4 regions of the Cobetia sp. MC34 genome follow, and region 2 is predicted to be linked to each of the others. Evidence: predicted binding sites of a transcription regulator. Region 2 holds the regulator's gene; each other region holds the start of a gene.
The links. Region 2 encodes PhoB, which activates phosphate uptake and scavenging genes when phosphate is short. Its sites were predicted from a motif close to TGTCATANNNNTGTCANA; they were not measured.

Region 1 (4,974 bases), on a different contig from region 2:
GCCGACGCTGCCTCCATGTGATATCAAGAGATCACCGTGACGCCAGTCCGCCTGCCGGGCTGGCGCCCAGACGCAAGGAGCACCGCATGGGACAGTTCTTCCAGATTCATCCCGAAAATCCCCAGAAACGCCTCATCGATCAGGCCGTTGCCATCATCCAGCAGGGTGGCGTGATTGCCTATCCGACCGACTCCGGCTACGCGCTGGGTTGCCATCTGGGCGAGAAGAAGGCCATCGAGCGCATCAAGCGCCTGCGTCAGCTGGACGACAAGCACAACTTCACCCTGGTGTGTTCTGACCTCTCGGAAATCGGCACCTACGCCAAGGTCGACAACGCCATCTTCCGTCTGCTCAAGAGTCACACCCCGGGCGCCTATACCTTCATCCTGCAGGCGACTTCCGAGGTGCCGCGCCTGCTGCTGCACCCCAAGCGTCGCTCCATCGGCGTGCGCGTGCCGGACCACGCCATCACCCACGCCCTGCTGGAAACCCATCGCGAACCGCTGATGAGCGTGACGCTGATTCCGCCGGGCGAGGAACTGCCGATGACGGACGCCGAAGAGATTCGCGAGCGCTTCGGACACGCGCTGGATCTGGTCATCGACGGCGGCGCCTGCAGCTTCGAGACCACCAGTGTGGTGGACCTGCGCGAGCTGCCGCCGGTGATCGTGCGCGAAGGGCGCGGCGATATCTCGAGCTTCACGGAGTGATCGCGACAGCGTAGCGCTTCACGGCGCTGACATCGTCTTGCCATACGAAGACGCCCCCGGACCTTGCGGTCGCGGGGGCGTTGTCATTTCTGAGGCGTAGTCATTTCCGAGGCGTTGTCGTGTGCTGAGTGATTCTCGGCTTCGTCAGCTGCGGTCGCGGTCGGGAGGCCCGCTCTCGGGAGGCCCGCTATCGGGAGATTCTGGCTGATCGTCCGATGGCGTCTCTGCGTCAGGCGCAGATTCGGGCTCCGGTTCTGTCTCAGGTTCAGGCTCCGGTTCCGGTTCGCGCGGGTCGCGGGTATCCTCGTCCAGCCAGGTGCCGCAGAACTTGCAGTACTTGGCGTTGCGATCATGGCCTTCACGACCACAGCCCGGGCAGGCTTCGTCGCTGGTCTGCTGCATGCGCAGGCCGTTGAGAACCTCGGCCGAGAATACCCCGGTGGGCACGGCGAGAATCGAGTAGCCGAGAATCATCATCAGCGCCGAGATGAACTGCCCCAGTGGCGTGATGGGCGCGATGTCGCCATAGCCCACCGTCGTCAGCGTCACCACGCCCCAGTAGAGCGCCTTGGGGATGGAGGTGAAGCCGGCCTCGGGCGGCTCGATCAGATAGATCAGGGCGCCGAACACCGTGACGATGCTGAGCACGGTGATGAAGAACAGCAGGATCTTGCGCCGGCTGCGCGTCATGGCCTCGACCAGCATGCGGCCCTCGCCGACGAAGGCCATCAGGCGCAGCACGCGGAACAGACGCAGCACACGCAGTACGCGCACCACCAGCAGGGCCTGGGCGCCCGGTATCAGCAGCGACAGCCAGGTTGGGGCAATCGACAGCAGGTCGAGCACGCCGTAGAAGCCCTTGGCCCAGGTGCCGGGATGCTTCAGGCAGTAGAGGCGGACGGCGTATTCCAGCGTGAAGATGATCGTGAAGCCCCATTCCATGATGCGGAACAGCTCGCCGTATTGCGCATTCAGCGAGGGCACGCTGTCGAGCATCACCACGGCGACACTGGCGAAGATCATCAGGATCAGGCCGATATCGAAGGCCTTGGCCGCCTTGGTATCGGATTCGAAGATCCAGTGGAACAGCCGCGCGCGCAGGCGGCCTGTCGCGGGCTCGTAGTCGCTGGGGTGCGAGGGTGTCGCTGGGGGGCTTTGCGGCGTGCTGCCATATTCATTGGCAGGGCCCTGGCGTTCAGGCATGCAGGCTTCCTTGACGGGCGTGACGACGCCGGATGAATGTCAGGGCGTATCGGGGATGTCTCAGTATGACCTTCAGTGACTGCCCAGCCGCCAGGCGCTAGACCACTGCCCGGCCGTTGTCCATCAGCCAGTGGTCTAGCGCCTGGCGGCTGGGCAGTCAGTGTCGTTTTGAGGTTCAGCCGCGCAGCGTCGCGAGCAGTGACAGGCTGTGCTGGCCGAAGTCGCGAGTCGCCCAGTCCTGTGAGGCGTCGCCGTCGCTGCTTTCCAGCGCCTCGACCAGCGCCACCGCGTGGATATGGCCGGGATGCTGGCTGGCGGCCAGCCGTGATGCGAGGGCCGACAGGGCGGCCAGCGCATGCGCGTGCCACTTGAGGTCGTCTTTCGCCTGGCGGTCGGCGTGCGCATCGAGCGCATCGATGGCGGCGGACAGCAGCGCGCCGGGGTCAGCGGTATCCAGCGTCTTCTCATGCCATTCGCCATCCCGCAGCGCCGCGCCGCGCTTGGCCTTGCTGGCATCCGCCGGGCGCAGTGCCAGGCGGCTGGCCAGTGAATCCGCCAGCTGCCAGAGCACGCCTTCTCTCACCTCGGGGGCGAGTGCTTCGCCGCCGGTCAGCTCGAGCTCGATCTCCTGGATGGCCACTTCGCGACCACTGGCCTTCACCGCGCCCAGGTCCAGCGCCATCTCAACGCCGACGGTGACCTGTTCACCGCTCACATTCTTGTCGCTGCGTGTCGCCTTGACGTCGATCTGCCAGGCATGACGCTCGAAATCGGTGCTGAAGCTGGGCGCGAGCGCACTCAGCAGCTGCTCGCGGGCGCCGTCTTCCAGCGCCTGCAAGGGCGGCAGGCCACGCAGGCCGTCGAGGTCGAGGCCGGTCTGGCCCTCGGGCAGCTCCCACTCCCATTCGCCGCGAGAATGCAGTCCGCCATGGCTCTCGCCGCTGGTCTTGAGCGTCTGGCGCAGGGCGCCCGTGCTGTCGGCATCCTCACCGCTCTGGCGCAGACGCAGCGCCATGCGCGCGCGCTCCAGCGCATGCTCGGGGGTGTCGAAGTAGGTGTTGGCCAGCCAGCGCCGCCTGGGGACGACCGTTGCCAGTTCTGCAATGCTCGCCAGTGTCTCCAGGATGGCATCGCGATCAATGACGGGTTGAGACAGTGCCAGTTTGAGTTCGATTTCCTGCGCCATGATGGGCACTCCCTGTACGGATGAAAGAAGACAGATGCTGACGGATGAGGATGACAGCGGCGCCAGGACCGCAGAGCCTTCGGCAAGCGTGGTGCATGGTGACGAAGGCTCGTGTGTCTCATGCTCGCGCCTGGCCCGCGGCAAGGCAAGCACGGGGAGGGCGGAAGGGCATGCGGGATATCGGCCTGTCGGCAGAATCACACTTATATGACAGCATGATGACATTGAAGTGACAGCAATTGCCTGTCGTCACGTCCTTGGTTATATTAAGAACAGTGGATAAAGCCAGCGACCACGGGTCCTGCCGCTACATGACAATCTCTCTTCTGGAATCCTTCGTGTTCCCCCGAACTGCCGCTGTTGTTGCGTAAATGACAACAGCATGGCGGTATCATGACGTTACGATGAAAGTTATGTGATCGTCACAAAGGCTTTGCTACACTCCGCGCGTCAATCCTTAACGCCGACGGCCACTATGGTAACGACCAACCCTTTCTCTTCGATGTTCGGGCGCTCGCCTTTCAAGGCGCTGCACACCCACATCATCAAGACCGACGAGTGCGCCCAGCACTTGCTGACCTTCTTCGACGCCTGCGAGCAGGGTGATTGGGAGCAGGCAGCCAGCATTCGCAAGACCATCAGCGGGCTGGAGCGTGAAGCGGACGAGTTGAAGACGCAGCTGCGTCTCAACCTGCCCAACTCGCTGTTCCTGCCGGTCTCGCGCTCCGACCTTCTCGAGCTGATCCATGTCCAGGATTCCATCGCGAATGTCACCAAGGACATCGCCGGGATCATGCTGGGTCGTCATATGCAGATACCCACCGCACTGGTGCCCGCCATGCGTGAGTATCTCAAGACTGCGGTCGAATCGGTCTGCCAGGCGCGTCGTGCGTTGGGTGAACTGGAAGACCTCGTCGAGTCCGGTTTCGGGCGCAACATGAGCGAGCTGGTCGACAAGCTGATCAACGAGCTGCATGAGCTCGAGAAGCAGTCCGACGAACAGCAGATCGCCATCCGCCAGACCCTGTTCTCGCTGGAAGCTAGCCTCCCGCCCGTCGATGTGATCTTCCTCTACAAGATCATCGATTGGGTCGGCGATGTGGCTGACCAAGCGGAAAAGGTCGGTACCCGACTGCAGATCCTGATGGCGCGCTGAGCGCCATCAGGACGTCCTGCCATCTGTCCAAGAGTCTTCTATGTCCATCATTGCTCAATACGGCGATGTGCTCGTCATTCTTGCCTGTCTGTTCGGTTTCTTCATGGCATGGGGTGTGGGTGCGAATGACGTCGCCAATGCCATGGGAACCTCGGTAGGTTCCAAGGCGATCACCATCAAGCAGGCGATCATCATCGCCGTGATCTTCGAATTCCTCGGTGCCTGGCTTGCCGGTGGTGAGGTGACTGACACCATCCGCAAGGGCATCATCGACCCGTCACTGCTGATCGAGAATCCACAGTTCCTGGTCTACGGCATGCTGGCCTCGCTGCTGGCCGCCGGTATCTGGCTGCTGATCGCTTCCATGAAGGGCTGGCCGGTCTCGACCACCCACTCCATCGTCGGCGCCATTGTCGGCTTCTCCGCTGCGGGTCTGGGCGTGGATGCCGTCGAATGGACCAAGGTCGGTCAGATCGCGGCCTCCTGGCTGGTCTCGCCGCTGCTGGCGGGCTCCATCGCCTTCGTGCTGTTCAAGTCCGTGCAGACGCTGATCTTCGACAACGAAGACCCGTTCGCGGCCGCCAAGCGCTACGTGCCGATGTACATGTTCCTGGTCGGCTTCATCATCTCGATGGTGACCATGGTCAAGGGCCTCAAGCATGTCGGCCTGCACCTGAGCTTCGAATCCAGCCTGCTGCTGGCCGTCGTCATCGGCGCCA
Region 2 (4,974 bases):
CAGACCAATGCCCGCCATGCCGGTACCAATGATGACAAGGGTGCGAGGGTCGCGCATGGCACCATCTCCTGAGATCGATCCGAGGGAAGCGCTGATGAAAGAGCGCCAGCAGCGTCCGTCATGAACGCCGATGAATGCGCCCAGCATACCAGCCCGCCAGCAGTGCAGGCATGCCTGAGCGGAAGGCCTTGCCGCCCGGCCATGCTAGACTCGCCATTTCGTCATCCTGACAGGGAATTCACCGTGGTCCGATGCCCAGCAGGCGAGCCTCATCGCGCAGCGCTCACGCCACAGACCTCCACCTGTGAGGCGCCTCATCCGTCAACCGAGACCCTATGCCAGCCTGCGCCTCGCTGGCCTTCGCCCACGCGCACCGCACCCGTTGCTTCGGCGGCGGTGCGCCGTCATTGGCAGCCGGCTGCCGCGCTGCAGGGTGTCATGCCGGCCGGCTGGTGGGCGTGGCTCTCCTCGACGGACTCGCTGACCCAGCGTCTTGCAAGCGCCATGCAACAGCAGGATGAACGCGATGGCCAGCCCATTCAGGGCCTGCGCGTGCGCCTGCTGCTGCAGGACACCGGCCCCGCGCGGCTGGATGAGGCGCGCCTGCTGGGCATCGGCCCACGCCGGCATGTCTGGCGACGCGAAGTGGCACTCTGTCATGGCGATACGCCATGGGTGATCGCACGCTCGCTGGCGGCGCTGGACCTGGCCCACGGTCATCGCCTTTCGACGCTGGGCGAGCGCTCGCTGGGCCATTGGCTGTTTCGCCAGCCCGACCTGACCCGCAGCGCCATCGATGTCAGCCGTGCCCCGCTGGTGCTTTCGAGCCCCAGACCGCTGGCCCGCACCACCAGCCTGTGGATGCGCCGCTCGATGTTCTCGCACGGTCGCTTCAAGGTGCTGGTGCAGGAGGGCTTCACACCGGCCTTCCAGCACGCGCTGCAGCTGCCCTGAGCCTTGCGGCCGACTGGCCTCGTTTCTCTCTCTTCCCTTGCCCACTACCACCCGCCCAGGAGCCCCGATGACCGCGTCATCCACTTCCGCCGCTTCGCGTCCTTCCAGACTGGCCGACTACCTCGCCGTGACACGGCTGGACCGCCCCATCGGCACCTGGCTGCTGATGTGGCCGACTCTGTGGGCACTGTGGCTGGCGGCAGATGGCATTCCCGAGCGCACGACCCTGCTGATCTTCATCGCCGGGGTCTATCTGATGCGCGCCGCCGGCTGCGTGATCAACGACTACGCCGACCGCCATTGGGACAAGCATGTCGAGCGCACGCGTGACCGGCCGCTGACCTCGGGTCGCATTTCGGAGCGCGAAGCGCTGACGCTGTTCGGGGGGCTGGTCGCGGCCGCCTTCGTGCTGGTGTGCTTCACCAACCTGACCACGGTGCTGCTGTCGATCGTCGCCGTGCTGCTGGCGGCCAGCTATCCGTTCATGAAGCGCTTCCATCATCTGCCCCAGGTGGTGCTGGGCGCCGCCTTCGGCTGGGCGATTCCGATGGCCTTCGCCGCGACGCTGGAGGAGGTACCGACCTACGGCTGGTGGCTGTTCGCGGCCAACCTGATGTGGACGGTGGCCTACGACACCGCCTACGCGATGGTCGATCGCAACGACGACCTCAAGGTGGGCATCAAGTCCACCGCCGTGCTGTTCGGGCGTGCCGACAAGCTGATGATCGGCCTGTTGCAGCTGGGCATGCTGGCGGTGTTGATCGGCATCGGCCTGCACCTGACGCTGGGCATCTTCTACTGGCTGGGGCTGGCCGCCGCCGCCGTCACCTTCGTCTGGCAGCAACGTCTGATCCGTGAGCGTGAGCGTGCGCCCTGCTTCCAGGCGTTCCTCAACAATCATTGGACGGGTCTGCTGATCTTCGCCGGTATCGCCCTGGCGACCTGGCCGATGAGCTGACTCCTGTATAAACATTAGTATTATTTAATTTAAAGCAACCCCAGCCCTCTGTTGCTCCCCAGCCCACGGTTCATGCCTGCCTGCCGCGCCTCCAAGGTGGCTGGCAGGCTTGCGTGCAAGCTGCCATGCTGGCAGTTGTCATCTCGTTGTCATATAAGCGGGTTGTAATCGTCATCGACTTGTCATTCTGGCGCGTGCGCCGACTGCTGCATGGGATCTAGCGATGAGCTCCAAGACCGTACTGATTGTCGACGATGAATCCTCGATTCGCGAGATGATCGCCGTTGCCCTCGAAATGGCGGATTACCGCGTGCTGGAGGCAGACAATGCCCAGGACGCCCACGCCATCGTCGTCGATGAAAAGCCCGATCTGCTGTTGCTGGACTGGATGATGCCGGGCACCAGTGGCCTGGAGCTCGCGCGGCGTCTCAAGCGTGACGAGACCACCTCGGAGCTGCCGATCATCCTGTTGACCGCCAAGGGCGAGGAAGACAACAAGATTCAAGGCCTGGAAGCCGGTGCCGACGACTACATCACCAAGCCATTCTCGCCGCGCGAGCTGGTCGCCCGTCTCAAGGCCGTGCTGCGTCGCACCACTCCCAAGGGAGTCGAGGAGGCGGTGGAAGTCGAAGGCCTGATGCTCGACCCGGCCAGCCACCGCGTCACCGCCCACGGCAACTCGCTGGATGTCGGCCCGACCGAATATCGCCTGCTGCAGTTCTTCATGACGCATCAGGAGCGTGCCTACACGCGCAGCCAGCTGCTCGATCAGGTATGGGGCGGCAACGTCTATGTCGAGGAGCGCACCGTGGACGTGCACATCCGTCGCCTGCGCAAGGCGCTGGGCACAGGCCATCAGCATCTGATCCAGACCGTCCGCGGCACCGGTTACCGCTTCAGCGCTCAGGCCTGAGGGATTCATGCGCTATTGGACCAACGAGCTATGGCGCCTCGGCTACCTTGCCGGTGGCTTCGGCCTGATCGGTGGCCTGCTGGGCCATCTGGGCTGGGGCCTGGCGCTGGGTCTTTCGCTGTATCTGTTCGTCCATCTCAAGCACTTGAAGAGCCTCTACACCTGGCTGATCACCAATCCCCATGAAGAGCCGCCGCCCGGCGATGGCGTCTGGGGAGACCTGCTCGATCGTCTCTACCGCTACCAGAAGGGCCAGCGTCAGGCTCAGGAGCGACTGCGCAGCATCCTCAACCGTATCCAGGAATCCTCCGAGGCCATGCGCGACGGCCTGGTGATGCTGGACAACCACGGTGACATGGAATGGTGGAACAGCGCTGCCGAGCAGCTGGTCGGTCTCAAGGCCAGCCACGACCGCGGTCAGCACATCACCAACTATCTGCGTGACCCCGTCTTCATCGACTACTTCAATCGGCTGGCCTACCGCGAGCCGCTGACGCTCCAGTCGCCGCTGTCTGACAACCTGACGCTGCAGATCTCCATCACCCTGTTCGGTGACAACGAGCGTCTGGTCATGCTGCGTGACGTCACCCGCCTCTATCGTCTTGAAGAGATGCGCCGCGACTTCGTGGCCAATGTCTCCCATGAGCTGCGCACGCCGCTGACGGTACTGGCCGGCTATCTCGAGACCTACTCCGATTACGCCGATGACCTGCCACCGCGCTGGCAGCGTGGACTGGGCCAAATGCAGAGCCAGACCGACCGCATGCAGCACCTGGTCGAGGACCTGCTGACCCTGTCACGCCTGGAAACCGACGAGCTGTCCGACAATGGTCGCTGCATCGACATGAGCGCCCTGCTCGGCCATATCCGCGACGACGCCGAAGGCCTGTCCCAGGGGCGCCACACCTTCTCCATCGAGGCCGATGCCAGCCTGTCACTGCGCGGTGAGGAGCAGGAACTGCGCAGCGCGATCTCGAATCTGGTCTTCAATGCGGTGCGCTACACCCCCGAAGACTGCCATATCACCCTGCGCTGGAAGGCGGATGACCAGGGCCTGCTGGTCGAGGTGGAAGATGACGGGGACGGGATCGACCCGGTGCACCTGCCGCGCCTGACCGAGCGCTTCTACCGCATCGACAAGGGCCGCAGCACCGCCACGGGAGGCACCGGCCTCGGGCTTGCCATCGTCAAGCATGTGCTGATTCGTCATCAGGGCCATCTGGAGATCGACAGCCACCCCGGCGAGGGTGCGCGCTTCCGCTGTCACTTCCCCGACGAGCGCGCCTGTCAGGCGAGCGCTCCCCAGGCCAGCAGTGCGCTAGCCCAGTAATGGGCTGATTCAGTGATGATTTGCCCCGGACGCCAGCCCAACGCAGAACGCCCCGCGGCCACCTCGAAAGGAGGCGACTGCGGGGCGTTTCGTTTGGTCAATCAGACGACGCTGCGGCTATTTCAGCGACGTGCCAACTTAGCGACGAGTCAGTTCAGCGACAAGCCATCTCTGCGACAGGCTGTCTCAACGACGCGGCGCCGGCAACTGACGGTAGTGGCTCTGCCACATCAGTACCGCCCCGGCGACGGCGCCCGGGATGAACAGCAGATTGGCCAGCGGCACCAGCGTCATGACGAACACCGCGGCGCCGAAGGTTAGTGAGGGCCACCAGCGCGCCTTGAGGCGCTGCTTCATGTCGCCGAAGCTGACCTGATGGTTGTCCATCGGGTAGTCGAGATACTGGATCGACATGCTCCAGGCCGAGAACAGCCCCCACAACAGCGGCGAGAGCAGGTTCAGACCCGGGATGAAGCCGATGATGAACAGCGCGATCATGCGCGGGATGAAGTAGCCCAGCTTGGCCATTTCACGCCCCAGCGAGTCGACGCCGATCTTCATCAGGCCACGGTCATCATCGATCAGGGTGCCATCCAGACGATGCTCGACCTTCTCGGCCAGAATGCCGTAGAAGGGCGCGGCGATCAGGTTGGTCACCAGGCTGAAGGTGAAGAACACCACCAGCAACAGACTCACTACCAGCACCGGCCAGATCAACCAGCTGAGCCAGTCCAGCCACGCCGGTACCTTGAGCATCCAGTAATCGATCCAGCCACCGAACTGGTTGAACAACACCCACAGCGTGATGCTGTAGAGCAC
Region 3 (4,974 bases), on a different contig from region 2:
GGGCGCCATCGGAGACTGCATCGCTCATTGCCTGCCACATGGTCAGGTTGCCGTAGCGTGCGCGCTCGCGCAGCTGCTCGACGGTGCGCATGCCGATGCCACGCGCCGGCACGTTGATCACGCGCTCCAGGGCGGCATCGTCCTCGCGGTTGTTCATCAGACGCAGGTAGGCGAGCGCGTTCTTGATCTCGAGACGCTCGTAGAAGCGCTGGCCGCCATAGATGCGATACGGCATGCCCTGGCGGATCAGCGTCTCCTCCAGCACGCGTGACTGGGCGTTGGAGCGATACAGGATCGCGATCTCGTCGCGGCTGTAGCCATGCTCATTGACCAGCTCACGGATGGTATCGGCGATGTAGCGCGACTCATCGATGTCATTGAAGCCGGCATAGACACGAATGCGCTCGCCGCGACCGCTGTCGGTCCACAGCTCCTTGCCCATGCGCCCGCCGTTGTGGCTGATCAGGGCGTTGGCGGCCTCCAGAATGGCGCTGGAGGAGCGGTAGTTCTGCTCCAGACGCACCACGCGGGTGTTGGCGAACTCCTCGGTAAAGCGCTGGATGTTCTCGACCCGCGCGCCACGCCAGCCGTAGATGGACTGGTCATCATCGCCGACCACGGTCATGCACTCGCGATCACCGGCCAGCAGCTTCAGCCAGGCGTACTGCAGGGTGTTGGTATCCTGGAACTCGTCGACCAGCAGGTGGGCGAAGCGCTCGCGGTAATGCGCCAGCAGGTGCGGCGTATCGCGCAGCAGCTCCAGCGAGCGCAGCAGCAGCTCACCGAAATCGACCAGCCCGCCGCGTTCACAGGCGAGCTGATAGAGCTCATACATCTCGACCATCTTGCCCATGTAGGCATCGCCATGGGTCTGCACCTGATGGGCGCGCAGACCTTCCTCCTTGCAGCCGGCGATGAAGTACTGGACCTGCTTGGGCGGCCAGCGCTCGTCATCGACGTTGTGCTCCTTGAGCAGCCGCTTGACCATGCGCAGCTGGTCATCGCTGTCGATGATCTGGAAGTGCTCGGGCAGGCGCGCCTCCTGCCAGTGGGTGCGCAGCAGACGATGACTGATGGAGTGGAAGGTGCCGACCCACATGTGGCGCAGGCTGCTGCCATTGAGCGCCTCGAGACGCGTGCGCATCTCCCGCGAGGCCTTGTTGGTGAAGGTCACCGACAGGATGGCGTAGGGCGAGAACTGGTATTGGTCCATCAACCAGGCGATGCGGTGAACCAGCACGCGGGTCTTGCCGGAACCGGCCCCCGCCAGTACCAGCATGTTGCCCGGCGGCGCGGACACGGCCTCACGCTGATGCGTGTTGAGGTGATCGAGGAGGGGCGATTCGGACATGCAGGGCTCACCACAGGGCAGAGGAGTCGAGGAGCGGAGCAGCGTGAGATTCGCTGCCCCTGTTCAGGCATCCACCTTATCACAGCGGCCTGCCCTGCTCTTCCCCGCGCCGGCCTTCCTTGCACATACGTGCCTTGCACTTGCCTTCAAGATAGATGACGCCCGGGCGGTGCTCAGTGGGTATCGAAGTCGTGGTCGTCGATGCGCAGGGTGGCGAGGCTCTTCTTGACCGCCTCCAGCTGCTCCTTGAGCTTGGGTCCACGCGCCTTGGCGACACCGACCGCCAGCGTATCGACGATCACCAGGTGCGCGATACGCGAGCTCATCGGAGTGTAGATCTCGGTGTCTTCGTGCACATCGATGTGCAGCGGCAGCGTGACTTCATCCGCCAGTGGCGAACCACTCGGGCACAGCCCGATGACGGTCGCGCCGGCGTCCCGCGCCAGACGCACGCTGGCGATCAGCGCCTTGGTGCGGCCGGTCTGGGAGATGGCCACCACCACGTCGCGCGGCCCCAGCGTCACCGCTGACATGTTCTGCATGTGCGGGTCGGTGTAGGCGGCGGTGGAGATCTGCAGGCGGAAGAACTTGTGCTGGGCATCGTGAGCCACGGCGCCCGAGGCACCATAGCCGTAGAACTCGACCCGGCTGGCGGAGGCCAGCGAGTGGATGGCGCGCGCGACGGCTTCGGCGTCCAGGCGGTCACGCACCGACAGCAGGGTGCCGATGGTGGAATCGAACAGCGAGTGCGAGAACTCGGCCACGCTGTCGGAGTCATTCATTGAGAACTGGGCGAACTGGGTACCGGTGGCGAGGCGTTGCGCCAGCTGCAGCTTGAAATCCTGGAAGCCGGCGAAGCCCATTGCCCGACAGAAACGCACGACCGTCGGCTCACTGACCGATGACTCGCTGGCCAGATCGACGATCCGCATGTGAATCACTTCCTCCGGATGGCGAAGGACATAGCGTGCGACCTTTTGTTCAGAGCGGCGGAAATTCTCCATCCGGCTCCTCAGGTCGTCGAAGATGGCATGGCTCACGGCACACTCCTTGCAGACTTCATGGGCATGCCTGAGCTTACGTCATCCCCCCAGGGGTGTCGCCTGCACAGGCAGGCTATAGTCACAATTTTGTCAAGTGAGCTATAGTAAAACGGTGTGGCGCCAGTGAAAGCCCACATCCTTTGGATGCCATGGAGGTCGAATCATGCGTAATTCAGAGCAGGTAGATACGCTCAAGAAAGAGCTTCTCGATATTTTCATGACTCTCGGTGCCGACGAACATCAGGCCCGCAAGAAACAAAGCGCAGTCCGCCATCTCCGCGCCCGGCGTGGAATAGAATTGCACAACGAAATCAAGCGCCTAAGCGAGGATTTAAGCGACATCGAAGTGCTGGAAATGGATACTGAAAGCGATATCGACACCCACTGATTCCAGGCGGGGAGGCGATACGCTCCCCGCCGATCAGTGATGTTTTCACGCTCTGATCCGCCAGGGTTCGGGCTCCATGCGACACCCTCCACCATCTCTTTCGAGCATGGTCGTACTCCCCTCTCGCGCAATTTCAGCATCATCACCCCTGACAGAAACGCCTTCTGCGCTGTCATGCCCGATGCCCTGCTCATCAATCCCGAAATATTCGTTTTTTCTCACCTCATTTTCCGCCCCACCGCTCTTCTTTTGTTTGTCACATTTCTCCTCTATCGCGTGCCGCCATCATCCTTGATGCACCATTTCAGTGCGTATCCGCCGCCATGCGCCTCTCAATACCTGAAACCAGGCTCACGCCTGATGGCGACTTTTCCTCTCGGAAAGGATGAATCTTCTACGTCAAACGAATGACAGACAACGGCCACGCAGCGCAGCGCTACCCAGCCATGACGCCTGCCAGGCAAGCGCGCGACCGGGTTGAGATTCTCCAGGCTCAGAAACAGGAAAGGCCCGCCGGATGGCGGGCCTTTCGCATTGCCTGCCATGACAGGCCTGAGACATGTCATGGCAAGTGTTTCACGAGATCTCTCGAGATCTCTCGAGACCTACAGGCTGGACGCGAACACCACGACCACACCGATCGGGGCGATATAGCGCGCCACGAAGCTCCACAGCGAGAAGGCCGAGTCGCTCATGTTGAGCTGGCTGCGCACCTCGTCACGACCCATGAACCAGCCGACGAAGACGATGGTCGCCAGACCGGTCAGCGGCAGCATCAGCTTGCTGGTCGCGTAGTCGAGCAGGTCGAAGATGGTCATGCCTTCGAACTTGGCGAACATGCCCAGCGGCGCCACGTCACTCCACAGGTTGAAGGACAGGATGGTGGCGATGCCCAGCAGCCAGGTGGCGATACCCGCGACCCAGGCCGAGCCGACGCGAGACATCGGCGTCTTCTCTTCCAGCCATTCGACGATGGGCTCCAGCAGCGAGATGCCTGAGGTCCAGGCCGCGAATACCAGCAGCACGAAGAACACCACGCCAAAGACTTCACCGCCCGGCATGTGGCCGAAGGCCAGCGGCAGGGTCTGGAAGATCAGGCCCGGGCCCGCAGCGGCGTCGAGGCCGTTGGAGAACACCACCGGGAAGATGGCCAGACCGGCCAGCAGGGCGATGACGGTATCCAGCACCACCACGACCAGCGCGGTACGCCCGATGTTGACGTCATCGGACAGGTAGGAGCCGTAGGCCATCATGATGCCCATGCCCAGTGACAGGGTGAAGAAGGCATGCCCCATGGCCGCCAGCACGCCATCCTTGTCGAGCTTGGAGAAGTCCGGCGTCAGCAGCCAGGCGGCCGCATCAGCGAAGCCATCGGTGGTGGCGGCGTAGCCGACCAGCACGATCAACATCACCGCCAGCAGCGGCATCAGGATCTTGGCGGCACGCTCCAAGCCGCCGGCGACCCCGCCAGCCACGACCAGGATCACCATCAGCATGAAGGCACTGTGCCAGGCCAGCAGTGTGGTCGGGTCCCCCAGCAGACCGCCGAACAGGCTACCGGCCGTGTCAGAGGTCAGGGTTTCGAAACTGCCGCTGGCCGCGTCGGCGATGAAGGCCAGCGCCCAGCCGCCGATGACACTGTAGAAGGACAGGATCAGGTAGGCGCCGAGCACGCCGGCCACCCCGATCAAGACCCAGGCGGGACTGCGTTTGAGCCGGGCACTGATGTGGCTCATGGTCGAGATGGGGTTCTTCTGCCCCAGACGGCCCAGCAGCCATTCCGACATCAGGATCGGCAGACCGATCAGCAGGATGCAGATCAGATAGACGAGGACGAAGGCACCGCCGCCGCTCTCACCTGTCATGTAGGGGAATTTCCAGATATTGCCCAGACCGACGGATGAACCGACGGCAGCCAGGGTAAAGGCCAGGCGAGAAGACCACTGTGCGTGGGAATGCGGTTTGGATGACATGTGAATCCCTGATTCGTCGCGAGGGTGCCAGTCGCTGGTAGCGACTTCGGGCACCTTGTTGTGCTTGTTGCATCATGCTGCCAATGCGGACGGATCATCCGTGGCCAACACGATGGCGTCGCAGGATCACTGCTGTGGTGCTCCCGGCATTCACGCTGACCGGGTAGGTCGTGGGGAATGACGGGCAAGTGCCGATAGGCACGCCGGAACGGGCAGACT
Region 4 (4,974 bases), on a different contig from region 2:
ACCATCATCATGATGGCCAGCGCCACCGCCTTGATCGGTCTGTTGCCGACCTATCAGAGCATCGGCATGCTGGCGCCGCTGCTGTTGACGCTGGCTCGCTGCGCTCAGGGTTTCTCGGCCGGCGGCGAATACGCCGGTGCCTGCGCCTTCGTGATGGAGCACGCCCCTGACGACAAGCGGGGCTGGTACGGAAGCTTCATTCCCGTCTCGACCTTCAGCGCCTTCGCCACAGCAGCAGCACTCGGTCTAGGCCTCAACAGCCTGGTATCGGAAGCCACCATGCAGGCATGGGGCTGGCGTGTCCCCTTCCTGAGCGCTGCACCACTGGGGCTGATCGGGCTTTACATGCGCCTCAAGCTGGATGACTCACCGGCGTTCCGCCTGATTCAGCAGGAACACAACGCCACCAGCGCCCCGCTCAAGGAAACACTGACCACCCACGGCAGCACCATCGTAAGCCTGATGGCCTTCATCTCTGCCACGGCGCTGTCGTTCTACATGTTCAGCACCTATTTCGCGACCTATATGCAGGTGGCGGGCGGCGCCACGCGCCAGACAGCATTGCTGGCAAGCCTGGGCGGCCTCATCGTCGCCGCATTGCTATGCCCGTTGGCCGGGCGGTATTCGGACCTTGTCGGGCGACGCAATACCATCATCACGGCGTGTGGCAGTCTGGCCATCGCGGTATTTCCCGCCTATTCGCTTGCCGCGAGTGGCACCTTGTGGGCGTCCATGCTGGGCGCTTCATTGATGGCGGTCGGTGCCGTGCTCTGCGGTGTCGTCACGGCCGCACTGCTCTCGGAGCAGTTCCCGACCCGGGTGCGCTATACCGCCTCGGCACTCAGCTACAATGTCGCCTACACCATCTTCGGCGGCACCGCCCCGCTGGTCGCCACCTGGTTGATCGACTTGAGCGGCAACAACCTGGCACCCGCCTGGCACCTGATCGCGATCGCCGCCGTGGCCCTGCTCGGTGGCCTGCGACTGCCGGAAACCCGAGGCATCTCGCTCACCGACATCCCGGAGACTCCCCGCAGGAGAGCGTCGAGCGTCATACCGGCCGCATGAACTGAGATCTCGTGACCACTGATGAAATCGGCCTGACAGACATGCCCCCTCAGCGATGACAAAACACCCGCCACAGCGACTGATTCTCGCCATGGCGGGTGTTTTCGTCTGGGCCACCAGCGGCCTGCCAGGCATTCAGGCTTCGCCGCGAACTTTCCAACTAGCTCTGTGGTGCGGCACTCAGCGTCAATTCGATGGCATCGTGGCGCCAGTGTTCATCATCGCAGTCCACCGCGCGGCCATTCTGATCGAAGTTGATGCGGGTGATGCGCTGCGCGGGGCTGCCCTGCGCGGCGTTCAGCGCGGCGGCGGCCTCAGCGTCGAACACCGTGGAGGCCAGCTCGAAGCTGACGCGACTGACACGAATGGCGTATTCATGCCGGTAGAGGTCGGTCAGGGAGTGGGCACCGAGGTCGAAATCGAGGATGCCCGGGAAACAGTCACGTCGCAGGTGATGGCAGACATGCAGCACGCGCCGCCCGTCGATACGCCGCACGCGAGTGATGCGATAGACCACTGAGCCCTCCGCAATCCCCAGCCGCCGCGCGATCACCGCGTTGGCAGCGACTTCTCCTGCCGCCAGTACCTCGGTGCTGGCCACCCGCTGCTGTGACTCGACCATGTCGCGAAATGGCAGGCACGCCAGCAAGTCATAGCGCAGTCGTGGCGGCGAGACGAACCAGCCCCGCCGATTCTCGCGATAGATACGCCCCTCCGCCTCCAGCTGCAGCAAGGTATCGCGCAGGGTGACCCGCGTCGTGGCAAAGCGTTCGATCATCTCGCGCTCGGAGGGCAGGCGCTGTGAAGCGCGTAGCGGCGCTGCCTCAAGATGGTTCAGTAGCCTGGCCTTGAGCCCTGCCACGGGGACATCCGTGTCAGGAGTTGCCGATGAAGCGGCGTCACTCTGGGGCTCAAGCGAAGATGAAGGCATGCGAAGTTCCTGAAAGGTAACGAAAGACAGCAATTTCTGGCGAGTCACTTGCATGACATCCAGAGCGTCCAGGATGGAAAGGGTCAGAGCGAAGCGATTTCTGTGGTCTAGTTCAGACGCCCCGTAAAGCTCAGTGCGACTTTTCAAGACACGCTTGTCGAGACACGCATGAGGAGAATAGTGGCATTGGCGTGACAACTCGGTGACAGCACAACTCTGGCTGCCACGCCAGGTCAGTCATCACGCGCTGACTCATGCCTTGCACGCCCTGCTTTGCACACTTATGGCTGTGGAAGATAGCGAGGACCGGGGCCCGCGGCAAGGCACGAAGAAGGCACGGAGAAGGTATGAAGGAGACAGAGCCAGAGCCGTCACCCCATGCCATGACAACGACATGTTGACGACACGCAACTGTCACAGGCGAGCGCTAGAGTCGATCGTGCCTTTCGAACTGAACTAGACCACACAGCCTCGGCTGTCTCGACACTTGCCTGAGCACTTGGCAGAGCACTGGTCTGATCAATGATCCGAGAACTGGCCTGAGCAATGACCTGAGCACCCGGATGTGCTCTCAGCGTGTCGACAGGGTACCTGATACCCGTCACGCCTTACCTTCAGAGCAGCGATTGTTCATCACCTACTGGGGAAATCTCCTTGAAGTCGATTGCCACTACCTCATCCCGCTCCACCGGCCTGCTGGTTTCCACCTGCATGGCCGCCCTGTTGGGCAGTGCCTCCGTCAGTGCCGCCGACATGCCGGCTGACCTTCTCGAGGCCGCTCAGTCCGAAGGCCGTGTCGATAGCGTCGGCATGCCGGACAGCTGGGCCAACTGGAAGGACACCTGGGCAGACCTCGAGTCGAAGTATTCCATCGCGCATAGCGATACCGACATGAGCTCCGCCGAGGAAGTCGCCAAGTTCAAGGCCGAGGGTGAGAACGCCACCGCCGATATCGGTGACGTGGGCTTCGCCTTCGGCCCGATCGCGGTACAGCAAGGCGTGACCCAGGCCTACAAGACCACGACCTGGGAGCAGATCCCGGAATGGGCCAAAGACAAGGATGGCCACTGGGTACTGGGCTACACCGGCACCATTTCCTTCATGATCAACAAGACGCTGGTCAGTGAAGATGAGCGCCCGACCTCCTTCGCCGACCTCGCCGAAGGTGACTACAAGGTGTCCGTCGGCGCCGTGGGCAAGGCCTCCCAGGCCAACAACGCCATTCTGGCCGCTGCCTTCGCCAATGGCGGCAAGGAATCCGACCTGACACCGGGCCTGGAAGTCTTCGCGGAGCTGGCGCGCCAGGGCCGTCTGTCACTGGCAGAGCCGAGCATCGCCAACCTGGAGAAAGGCGAAGTCGAAGTCGCCCTGCTGTGGGACTTCAATGCCTTGAACTATCGCGATCAGATCAACCGCGACACCTTCGAGGTCGTCATCCCGTCTGATGCCTCCGTCACCTCCGGCTACGCCACCATCATCAACAAGCATGCCGCGCACCCGAATGCCGCCAAGCTGGCCCGTGAGTACATCCTCTCCGATGCCGGTCAGCTGAATCTGGCCAAGGGCTATGCCCGTCCGATCCGCGCCGAGCACCTCACCCTGCCCGAGGATATCGCCGCCAAGCTGCTGCCCAACGAGCAGTACGCCAATGCACGTCCAGTTCAGGACTTCGCGGGCTGGGAAGCCAGTGCCAAGCAGCTGCCGCGTCAGTGGCAGTCCCAGGTACTGATCCACCAGCAGTAATCCCCGGCCTCTGCTTCACGCGAGCAGAGCGCGCACCATCCTGATAGACGGCATCGCCTTTGCGGTGCCGTCTTGAGCTTCACGGAGTCACCATGTCTCAGCGTGTCATTCTTATCGTGCTCGACGGCCTCAACCACGCCGTGGGTCATCATGCCATGGGCTATCTGAGTGCCCTGGTCGAGGCCGGCCGTGGCCAGTATCAATCACTGGACTGCGAGCTGCCGGCCATGTCGCGCCCGCTCTATGAATGCCTGCTGACCGGCGAGCTGCCTGTCAACTCAGGTATCGTCAACAACGGTATCGTGCGCCGCTCACGCGGCATCAGCCTGTTCGACCTTGCCAGCCAGCAAGGCAAGCGCACGGCTGCCGCCGCCTATCACTGGGTCAGCGAACTCTATGTCGCGGCCCCCTTCGTGCCGGCCCGCCATCGCTGGCTCGACAACCCGGAATCCGCCATCCAAGCGGGCATCTTCTACTGGCAGGATCATTATCCGGATGACCATCTGTTCAGTGACGCCGAAATGCTGCGCCTGCGTCACGACCCGGATTTCCTGCTGGTGCATAGCATGAACATCGACGATGCCGGCCATCGTCATGGCGGCGACACGCCGCAGTATCGCAATGCCGCACGGCATGCCGACGTCGCGCTGGCCGACTACCTGCCGGCATGGCTGGAAGCCGGCTATCAGGTGATGGTGACCGCCGATCACGGCATGAATGCCGACCGCTCACATTCCGGCCTGCTGGAAGAGGAGCGTCGCGTGCCGCTGTGGACCTTCGGCACCGCCTTCGCCAATGGCGTCGCGACAGATCTCAAGCAACGCGAGCTCTGCGGCACCCTGGCCACACTGCTGGGGCTTGAGCACAGCAAGGCGAGCAATCCGTCGCTGCTGGCGAGTCATGCTGCCACGCGAGGCCTCAAGTGATGTCTGCCGCCTTCAAGCGCCGCCTGACCAGCCCCGTCATGTGGCTGCTGCCGTTTGCGCTGATCTTCGGCGCCTTCCAGATCGCGCCGCTGGTGTGGGTGATGATCAGCGCCTTCAAGACCCCCACGGGCTGGGGGCTGGCCAACTTTCACGAGATCGCCTCCTCGGCCTTCTTCCGACAGGCCATCTGGCGCAGCCTCGAGATCTCCTTCATGTCCAGCGTGCTGGGACTGGCGATCGCCGCCGTGACCTGTCACAGCATGCACCGCTGTGGTCCGCGCTTGACGCGCATGATGATTGCCTTCA

Region 1: a site for PhoB is predicted at 3,306-3,323, ahead of IZU87_RS03990 (CYTH domain-containing protein). Genes of this name have one in related genera too.
Region 3: a site for PhoB is predicted at 2,472-2,489, ahead of hexR (transcriptional regulator HexR). Genes of this name have one in related genera too.
Region 4: a site for PhoB is predicted at 2,190-2,207, ahead of IZU87_RS10320 (UTRA domain-containing protein). Genes of this name have one in related genera too.

What each region holds. Positions count from the first base shown of each region.
Region 1 is NZ_JADPPY010000004.1:182,233-187,206, forward strand. Features, by position in the region: gene IZU87_RS03975 (PHP domain-containing protein) at 1-21, shown strand, start outside; gene IZU87_RS03980 (L-threonylcarbamoyladenylate synthase) at 87-710, shown strand; gene IZU87_RS03985 (ion transporter) at 855-1,913, opposite strand; gene IZU87_RS03990 (CYTH domain-containing protein) at 2,089-3,099, opposite strand; gene IZU87_RS03995 (TIGR00153 family protein) at 3,575-4,255, shown strand; gene IZU87_RS04000 (inorganic phosphate transporter) at 4,296-4,974, shown strand, end outside.
Region 2 is NZ_JADPPY010000038.1:20,806-25,779, forward strand. Features, by position in the region: gene IZU87_RS15100 (NAD(P)/FAD-dependent oxidoreductase) at 1-57, opposite strand, end outside; gene IZU87_RS15105 (chorismate--pyruvate lyase family protein) at 397-954, shown strand; gene ubiA (4-hydroxybenzoate octaprenyltransferase) at 1,022-1,912, shown strand; gene phoB (phosphate regulon transcriptional regulator PhoB) at 2,136-2,825, shown strand; gene phoR (phosphate regulon sensor histidine kinase PhoR) at 2,833-4,155, shown strand; gene cysZ (sulfate transporter CysZ) at 4,342-4,974, opposite strand, start outside.
Region 3 is NZ_JADPPY010000028.1:2,442-7,415, forward strand. Features, by position in the region: gene uvrD (DNA helicase II) at 1-1,351, opposite strand, end outside; gene hexR (transcriptional regulator HexR) at 1,525-2,391, opposite strand; gene IZU87_RS13325 (PA3496 family putative envelope integrity protein) at 2,558-2,782, shown strand; gene IZU87_RS13330 (hypothetical protein) at 2,822-3,193, shown strand; gene IZU87_RS13335 (sodium-dependent transporter) at 3,388-4,755, opposite strand.
Region 4 is NZ_JADPPY010000016.1:15,660-20,633, forward strand. Features, by position in the region: gene IZU87_RS10315 (MFS transporter) at 1-1,068, shown strand, start outside; gene IZU87_RS10320 (UTRA domain-containing protein) at 1,229-1,999, opposite strand; gene IZU87_RS10325 (ABC transporter substrate-binding protein) at 2,654-3,742, shown strand; gene IZU87_RS10330 (alkaline phosphatase family protein) at 3,835-4,668, shown strand; gene IZU87_RS10335 (ABC transporter permease) at 4,668-4,974, shown strand, end outside.